One region of the Streptomyces xiamenensis genome, then DNA from elsewhere that is predicted to be linked to it. Evidence: riboswitches for the same ligand, from Rfam matches in the RefSeq annotation. Region 1 holds a riboswitch; the other holds the start of a gene.
What was found. Region 1 has a riboswitch for S-adenosylmethionine ahead of SXIM_RS14070 (peroxidase-related enzyme). Riboswitches for the same ligand answer to the same signal wherever they lie in the genome.
Positions count from the first base shown of each region.

Region 1 (4,291 bases):
CGCCGGACGGTACGGCGAGGGCGGCCCGTACCTCGGCCTCCGCGCGGTCCCAGCGCAGCCCCCGGGGGATGCCGAGGACGGCGATCCCGGTGTGTTCGGCCGCCGCGCGTACCGCGTCCGGCAGTTCCTCGCCGTGGGTGCGCACGGCGAGCGCGGTCGCTCCGGCGGCGCCGGCTGCCGCCACCATCGCGGGTGCCTCCGTCTCCCGTACGCCGATCGCGAGGACGAGGGCGCCGGCCGCCCCGTCGAGGGGTTCTCCCGGCTCGGCGATGACCACGTCGGCGATCTGGCCGTCGCCCGGCCCGCAGTGGGGCGGCCCGGGCTCCAGGAGGTCGGCGAAGTGGCGGACCACGGCATCGACGGTCAGCCCGCTGCGGGCGGGGGCGGCCGGCTCCAGGGGGATGTCGTTCACCGGGGCAGCGTAGAGGGGGTCCGGCGGCGGGGCTGCGGGCGTCCGGGCATCGGTCGGGGGAGGACGAGGCGGTGGATCGTGGCTCGTGGCGCAACAGGAGGGGGGTCGGCGGTGTCTGCGGGCGTCATCCCGGCGCCGTGCCGGTCACTCGTCCGGGGGGATCCGGTCCGGGCACCAATCTTGCAACTCGGCCGATTCCAGCAGGAGTTGAGGAGCGTTCCGATGGTCGGGCGGTCATAGGTCCTCTGGTCCGGGCCACCGTGGCGCTCCTAGCCTTCTTGCGCACACATCGTGTAATGACAGGCACACAAAACATAGGGGGATTCCAGGTGGAAAACCGGAAGATTGCCTCACGTCTGGCGAGCATCGGGGCGGCGCTGACCTTCGCGGTGGCGACCGCGGGGCTGGCGGCGGTGCCGGCGGCGGCTGATTCCAGTCAGTGCTCGGCCGGGAACTTCTGCGTGTGGGAGCACTCCAGCTACACCGGCAAGTTCCTGCAGTCCAAGAGCTCCGTGTCGAACGTCGGCAACGACTTCAACGACAAGATGACCTCCTACTGGAACCGCACTGACAAGACGGTCGCCGTCTACCAGCACGACAAGTACACCGGCTGCATGTTCTCCGTCGGCCCGGGCAAGTCCGAGGCGGCGGTGGCCTCGCACTTCAACGACAAGATGACCTCCTTCAAGGTCGGCTCCTCCTGTTGATCTCCCCCTGAGCACGCGGGCCCCGGGTCGCCGATCCGGGGCCCGTCCCCACGTGCGCGCCTGCGTGCGTGTCTCACATGACGGACAGGGTGCCCTTGCGAGAACTGGGCCGTCCCTCCGCGTGAGACGCGTTGGTCTCATATGGCGGACAGTGGGTGTTTCGCGCGGAGTCGGTGGTGCTAGGTTGCTGATCAGGTCAAGAGCGCCAGCGCCAAGTCCCGGCTCGCTGGCCGGCAACCCTCCTGCACGGCGGGGTGCCCCCGGGACCGACGACCGGGCTGCGGTGATGCGGCAAGCGTGCTCCTCGTGAGACCTCGTTCTCGTCCTCGACGATTTCGACATGTTTGCCCGTGCCTCGGCCGACCACGCGACCGAGCACCACGAGGCGGAACTCATGAGCACCACCCCCGACGACATCGCACGACTGGCCGGGCTCGACGAGCGGATCGCGGCGGCCAGGGCCACCAAACCGCTGGTCGCACAGCGCGCCCAGGAAGCCTCGGACGCGCTGTTCGGCGGCGAGGCGGCGGTGAGCGTACCGGTACGCCGGGGGCTGGCCGCCCTGGCCGCGCGCCGGCACGGCGTCGACGCGCTCGTCCAAGATCACGTACGGCTCGGGGCGGACACCGCGTTCCTCAGCGACGAACTGCCCGAGGACCCCACGCTGCGCGCCGCCGCCGCCCACGTCGACCTCATCTCCGTCTCCCCCGCCCTGGCCACCCGCGCGGACCTCGACCTGCTGACCGAAGCCGGCTGGACGCCCGACGACATCGTCGTCATCTCGCAGGTCGCCGCTTTCACCGCCTTCCAGGCGCGCGCCATCCAGGGACTGCGGCTGCTCCAGGGGCAGAACCCCGAGCCGGCCGACACGCCGCACCGCCCCACGCCGGGGCGGGGCCGCACCAAGAGCACCGCGCGGGTGGCGTCCAACGGACGCGAGCGCCCCGTCGCGTACACCCGTGAGCTCCTGTCCTGGACGGCCTGGGTGCCCCCCGTGCCCACCGACGAACTCACCCCCGAGCAGGAGGACTCCTTCCGGGGCAAGACCAACGGCGAGTACTTCCGGCTGCTGGCCCGGCTGCCCCGGGTGCTGGCCGCCCGCACCTCCCTGGACGCCGCGATCTTCGCCACCCGCGAAGGGCTGCCCCGCGCCGAACGCGAACTGGCCGCCGCCGCGACCAGCAAGGTGACCGACTGCGTCTACTGCGCCTCCGTGCACGCCCGCAAGTCCGCCCAGATGTCGAAGCGGCCCGAGGACGTGGACCGGCTGCTCGGCGTCTCCCTCCAGCGGGACGCCGACTGGCTTCCGGCCGCCACCGCTCCGCTCGCCGCCGGGCAGGACGCGCGGTGGACGGCGGTCATCGAGTTCGCCGCTGCCCTGGCCACCACCCCGGTCAGCGCCACCACCGCCCACGTGGACCGGCTGCGCGCCGAGGGGCTGGCGGACACCGAGCTGACCGACCTGGTCGCCGCCACCGCGTTCTTCGGCTGGGCGAACCGGCTGATGCTCAGCCTCGGCGACCCGTACTGGCCGGACGCCGCGCCCACCCCCGCCCGCTGACCCACCCGCAGAACGGAACCCCTCATCATGAGCCAACGGCTTTCCCGCACCGTCGCCCTCGCCGCCGTCACCGGTGTCGTGCTGTCCCTGGGCGCGTGCGGCACCGTGGTCAAGGAGACGGACGACAGCAGCGGTGACGGCGGCGGTGACCGGACGCTCACGGTCGTCGACGACGCCGGGCGCACCGTCGAACTCGACGGGCCCGCCGAGCGCGCCGTCGTCCTCAACAGCTACGGCAACGAGTTCGCCCAGGCCATCGGCGCCGGCGACCGGGTCGTCGGCTACGACCGGGTCTCCGCCGCCCGGCTGCCCTACCTGGGGATATCCGACGACGAGGTGGTCAGCGAGGACCTCCAGGAGATCAACTACGAGTCGGTCGCCGAACTCGACCCCGATGTCCTCATCATCCCGCGCAACGGCGCCTGGCAGGAGGCCGCCCGGCAGCTGGAGCCCTTCGGCATCCCCGTCGTGGTCGCCACCGCCTGGGACTTCGACGTCTTCCACGAGACCGTGGAACTGCTGGGCGAGGTCTTCGGCGAGACCGAAGGAGCCCAGCGGGTCTCCGGGTTCTACGACGAGATCTTCGACGTGATCAGCGAGCGGGTGGCCGGCACCGACCCGGTCCGCGTGTACTGGGAGACCGAGCAGCCCTACCTCACCGGCCTCCCGGGCTCCGGCTTCGACCAGATCATCGTGGCCGCCGGCGGCGAGAACATCTACGGCGACCTGGACACCGGCGGCGACCAGCAGGCCGAGACCACCGTGGACCCCGCCTCGATCCTGGAGCGCGACCCGCAGGTCGTGGTCCACGAGTTCGGGCCCTCCGCCGAACCCACCGGCCAGGAGCGCTTCGACACCCTGGCCGCCGAACTCACCGGCCGGGCCGGCTGGCAGGACCTCACGGCCGTCGCCGAGGACCGGGTCTTCGTCACCAACGGCTGGGCCACCAGCGGCCTGTCCAAGGCCATCGGCGCGCTGTACCTGGCGAGCTGGCTGCACCCGCGGGAGTTCGCCGACGTCGACCCGGGCACGTACCTGGAGCGCTGGGCCACCGAGTTCCAGGGCGCGGACTTCCCCGGCGACGACGCGTACATCCAGAAGGCGGGCTGAGCGGCGATGAGCATCACCACGGGGGACGCGAGGACCGCGGCGGGCCCCGGCACCGCCCCCGGCCCGCGCCCCGCCCCCGAAAAGCGCCGCACCCGGGGCGCCCGGCTGGGCCGGCCCGCCGTCCTGTGGGCCGGTACGGCGGTGACCGTCCTCGTCCTCACCTGGTCCGTCACCGCCGGAACGGCCGGCGCCGGACTCCTGGACGTGTGGCGCGCGATCCGGCTCGCCGTGCTCGGCGGCGTGCTGGAGCGGGACTTCGCCCAGACGTACTCGATCATCATCAACCTGCGGCTGCCCCGGGTGCTGCTCGCCTTCGTGGCCGGCGCCGCGCTCTCCCTGGCGGGCGTGGTGATGCAGGGCCTGCTGCGCAACCCGCTGGTCTCCCCGTTCACGCTCGGTGTCTCGCCGGCCGCCGCCTTCGGTGCCGCGCTGGCCATCCTGCTCACCGGCGGCTCGGCCGGCTCCGGGTCGTGGCTGGTCATCGGCAGCGCGCTGGTCACC
Region 1 covers NZ_CP009922.3:3,071,392-3,075,682, reverse strand. The annotation lists gene SXIM_RS14080 (PucR family transcriptional regulator) at 1-412, opposite strand, end outside; gene SXIM_RS14075 (peptidase inhibitor family I36 protein) at 742-1,119, shown strand; SAM riboswitch class IV at 1,314-1,423, shown strand; gene SXIM_RS14070 (peroxidase-related enzyme) at 1,460-2,680, shown strand; gene SXIM_RS14065 (ABC transporter substrate-binding protein) at 2,708-3,790, shown strand; gene SXIM_RS14060 (FecCD family ABC transporter permease) at 3,797-4,291, shown strand, end outside.

Region 2 (4,291 bases), 1.4 Mb from region 1:
CGGCTGCTGGGTGCCCTGGAAGATGGCGTCGACGATGGCCTGGCGGTCGATGGCCAGGCTCAGGGCGCGCCGCACGTCCGGGTCCTGGAGCTTGGGGCTGGACGCGAGCGGGATGTAGGGGATGGCGATGCCCGGGGAGGCGCCGGTGACCAGGCCGTAGCCGGGGAGGTTGGTCAGTTCGGCCTGGTTGGTGGAGGGGATGCCGTCGGCGAGGTCGATCTGGTCGCTGGTGAGGGAGCCGTAGCGGACGCCGCCCTCGGGGACCACCTCCAGGACGATCTTGTCGACGTAGGCGGCGCCCTGGTTGGCGGCGATCGGGGAGGCCCAGGCGTAGTCCTCGCGCTTGAGCAGCTCGACGGACTTCTCCGGGGTGAAGGAGCCGAGAGTGAACGGCCCGGAGGCGGCGAAGTCGCCCAGGCACAGGTCGGCGGGGTCGTTGCCGAGGGAGGCCGGGGAGAGCTGGACGAACGATGCGGTGGCGGTGGCCTGGAGGAACTGGGCGTTGGGGCCGTCGAAGTCGACGCGCACGGTGTACTCGTCGAGGACGGTCGAACCCTGGTAGCCGGCGATGAAGCTGCTGCCCTGGGGGGCGCGGGCGCCGAGGTCGACGACGGCGTCGAAGTTGGCCTTGACGGCCTCGGCGTCGAAGGGCTCGCCGTCGGAGAAGGTGACGTCCTCGCGCAGGTGGAAGGTGAAGGCGCTCACGTCATCGCTGATCTCCCAGGAGGTGGCGAGCCAGGGCTTGATCTCCTTGGTCTGCGGGTCCTGTTCGGTGAGCTGGTCGCCGAGCTGGCGGCCGACGTTGCGGGAGGTGAGCTGTGGGCGCTGGCGCGGGTCGACGCAGTCGATGGGGTTGGCGAAGGCGTACTTCAGGGTGCCGCCGGCCACGGGTTCGCCGGAGGCGCCGGCGCTGCCCGAATCGTCGCCCGAGCCACCGCCGTTGGTGGTGCCGTCGGTGCCGCAGGCGGTGAGGGCGACGGCGATCGCGGCGATCAGCGCGGTGGCGTGGGCGGGGCGGGACATGCGGCGGCTGAGCCGTCTGGGCGTGGGCGAGGTGGCCACGGCGGAGGGTCCTTTCAGGACGAATCACCCGGCCGGCGGCGCGCGAAGGCGCGCGGCAGGACGGACCGGGGTGAGGAAGGTGAGGAACGTCAGGAAGGTGAGATGGAACGGGCCGTGGGCGACGAGCGGTGCCGCACGGCACGACAGGGCGGAGGGCGGGGCAGGGCACGGCGACGCGGTGCACATCCCGCGAGGAAGTCCCGGCGCGCGAGGGGCGGTTACGGGCGCGGCCAAAGGCCGGCGCTCACCGCCGCGCGGTGGGGGGAATCAGCAGCCCGCACAGGACGCCGACGTGACGCGGAGCAGGTCCACGTGTCGGCGCGATGTCAAAAGCGGCAGGGCTGGCATGCGGTAAATATCAGCCAACCCTCAGTGAGCTGTCAAGGCGGCGGCCATGTGCCGTCGGTCTCGCGATATGGACACAAGGTGTTCATCACCGATCGCCATGACATAGTCTGCGATCAGGTCACGAGTGACAGCGATCAAGGCCCCGGCCCGCTGTCCGGCAACCCTCCAACCGTCGGCGGGGTGCCCCGGGTGATGACCGGGCCGCAGGCAGCGAGGTCTGTGGCAAGCACGGTTCTTGAGGGAGTTCTTCCATGAGCACGCGAATGCGTTAGGGCGCACGCCCCCGACCCAGCCTGCCTCTGTCTGCCTTCAGCCTTTCCCGGAGCTTTGTCATGCCCACTGCGCCGATCGCCCCTGCCCCGAACACCGCCGGCTGTTCCCTCCCGCGCCCCCTCCCCGTCCTCGGCGACGAGGTCCGCGCCCCGATCGCGGACGGCGGGGAGATCGGCTACGCCGCACTCGACTACGCCGCCAGCGCCCCCGCCCTGCGCGCGGTGTGGGACGAGGTCGCCGCGTACGCCCCGTACTACGGCAGCGTCCACCGCGGCGCCGGCTACCTCTCCCAGCTGTCGACCGACCTGTACGAGGAGAGCCGGGCGACGGTGGCCGCGTTCCTCGGCTGCCGCCCCGACGACCAGCTGATCTTCACCCGCTCCACCACCGACTCCCTGAACCTGCTGGCCGGTGCCCTGCCCACCGGCACCCAGGTGTTCGTCTTCGAGACCGAACACCACGCAGCACTGCTGCCCTGGGCGCACCACGGCCACCCCGTGACGTACCTCCCGGCGCCGCGCACCCCGGGGCAGGCCGTCGCCACCCTGGTCAACGCGCTCGCCGACGCCGCCCCCGGGCCCAAGCTGCTGTGCGTCACCGGCGCCTCCAACGTCACCGGCGAACTGTGGCCCATCGCCGAACTCGCCACCGTCGCCCGCCGCTCCGGCGCCCGCACCGTCCTGGACGCCGCCCAGCTCGCCCCGCACCGCCCCGTCGACATCACCGCGCTCGGCGTCGACTGGGTCGCCTTCTCCGGGCACAAGCTGTACGCGCCGTTCGGCTCCGGCGTCCTGGCCGGACGCGCCGACTGGCTGAGCAACGCCGCCCCGTACCTCGCCGGCGGCGGCGCCAGCAATACCGTCACCGCGCAGGACGGCGCGGTCGGCGTCGTGTGGAACGACAACATCTCCCGGCACGAGGCCGGTTCGCCCAATGTGATCGGCGCGTTCGCCATCGCGGCGGCCTGCCGGGCGCTGACCGACGCCGGGTTCGAGCAACTGGTGGCGCGCGAGGAGGAGTTGCTGGCCGTGCTGCGCTCCGGACTGGCCACCGTTCCCGGGGTGCGGCAGCTGGCGCTGTTCGGCCCGGACGCGCCCCGGGTGGCCGTGCTGTCCTTCGTCGTGGACGGCTGGTCCAGCGAGGAGTTCGCCAAGGCGCTCTCCGAGCGCTATGGGATCGGCGTACGCGACGGGCTGTTCTGCGCGCACCCGCTGGTCCGTACGCTGCTGGGCCCGGAGGGCGACGGCGGCCGGGCGGCCGGCTGCGACGGGCCGCTGAAGGCCATCCGGGTCAGCTTCGGAGTGGGCACCCCCGCCGAACACGTGGAGCGCGTGGTGCGCGCGGTGCGCGAACTGGTCGCCGAGGGTCAGCCGGTGGCGGCGCGCTGACCGCGCCCGGCGGCCCGGGCCGGCTGGCACACCGGGCACCAGAACAGGTTGCGGGCCGCGATCTCGGCACGCCGGACCGGGGTCCCGCACACCAGGCAGGGCAGGGTCGCGCGGCGGTAGACGTACACCTCTCCCCCGTGGCCGTCCACGCGCGGCGCCCGGCCCATGGCCCGGGGGGTGTGCTCCGGCCGCACCGTGTCGATGCGGTTGTTGCGCACCCCCTCGCGCATGAGCGGGATGAGGTCCTGCCACATCGCGTCCCACTCCGCGCGCTCCAGCGCCAGGCCCGGCAGATAGGGGTCGATCCCGTGCCGGAAGAGGATCTCGGCCCGGTAGACGTTGCCGACACCGGCGATGATCCGCTGGTCCATCAGCAGTTCGGCGATCGTCGTGCGGCTGGCGGAGATCCGCCGCCAGGCGAGGTCGGGCTGGGCGTCCGCACGCAGCGGGTCGGCGCCCAGACGCCGTTGCACGGCCCCCTTCTCGTCCTGGCTGAGCAGCGCGCACGTGGTGGGGCCGCGCAGGTCCGCGTACGCCTCGGCGGTGGCCAGCCGCAGCCGGATCTGCCCGGTGGGCGGCGGGGGCGGGCCGTCGCCGAAGGCGACCTTGCCGTACAGCCCCAGATGGATGTGCACCCACTTGCGCCAGCCCAGGCCCAGGAAGAGGTTCTTTCCGTGGGCCTCGGTCTCGCGCAGCACCTCACCGTCGATCAGCGCGGCGCCGCCGGCGAACTTCCCCTGCGGGGAGTCCACCCGCACCGCCCGGCCGCCGAACCGCTCGCGGTAGTCGGCGGCCAGCCGGTGAATGGTGTGGCCCTCAGGCATCAGGCGCCGGCGGGCAGCGGCGGCAGCGTGCCGTCCGTCTCGTAGGCGCTGAGCATGTCGATGCGGCGGGTGTGCCGGTCCTCGCCGGAGTACGGGGTGGCGAGGAAGACCTCGACGAAGGTGGTGGCCTCGTCGGTGGTGTGCATGCGGGCGCCGATGCCCACCACATTGGCGTTGTTGTGCTGCCGCCCCAGCTTCGCGGTCTCCACGCTCCAGGCGAGGGCGCAGCGGACGCCCGCGACCTTGTTGGCGGCGATCGCCTCTCCGTTGCCGCTGCCGCCGATGACGACGCCGAGCGCGTCGGGGTCGGCGGCGACCGCCTCGGCGGTACGCAGGCAGAACGGCGGGTAGTCGTCCTGCGCGTCGTACGCGTGCGGACCGCAGTCGACCGGCTCA
Region 2 covers NZ_CP009922.3:1,715,795-1,720,085, forward strand. The annotation lists gene SXIM_RS07800 (ABC transporter substrate-binding protein) at 1-1,062, opposite strand, end outside; gene SXIM_RS28790 (putative leader peptide) at 1,330-1,410, opposite strand; SAM riboswitch class IV at 1,527-1,645, shown strand; gene SXIM_RS07805 (aminotransferase class V-fold PLP-dependent enzyme) at 1,743-3,071, shown strand; gene SXIM_RS07810 (Fpg/Nei family DNA glycosylase) at 3,050-3,895, opposite strand; gene SXIM_RS07815 (ribose-5-phosphate isomerase) at 3,895-4,291, opposite strand, start outside.
Region 2: linked by a shared signal. The riboswitch ahead of SXIM_RS07805 (aminotransferase class V-fold PLP-dependent enzyme) and the one ahead of SXIM_RS14070 (peroxidase-related enzyme) in region 1 are both predicted to bind S-adenosylmethionine.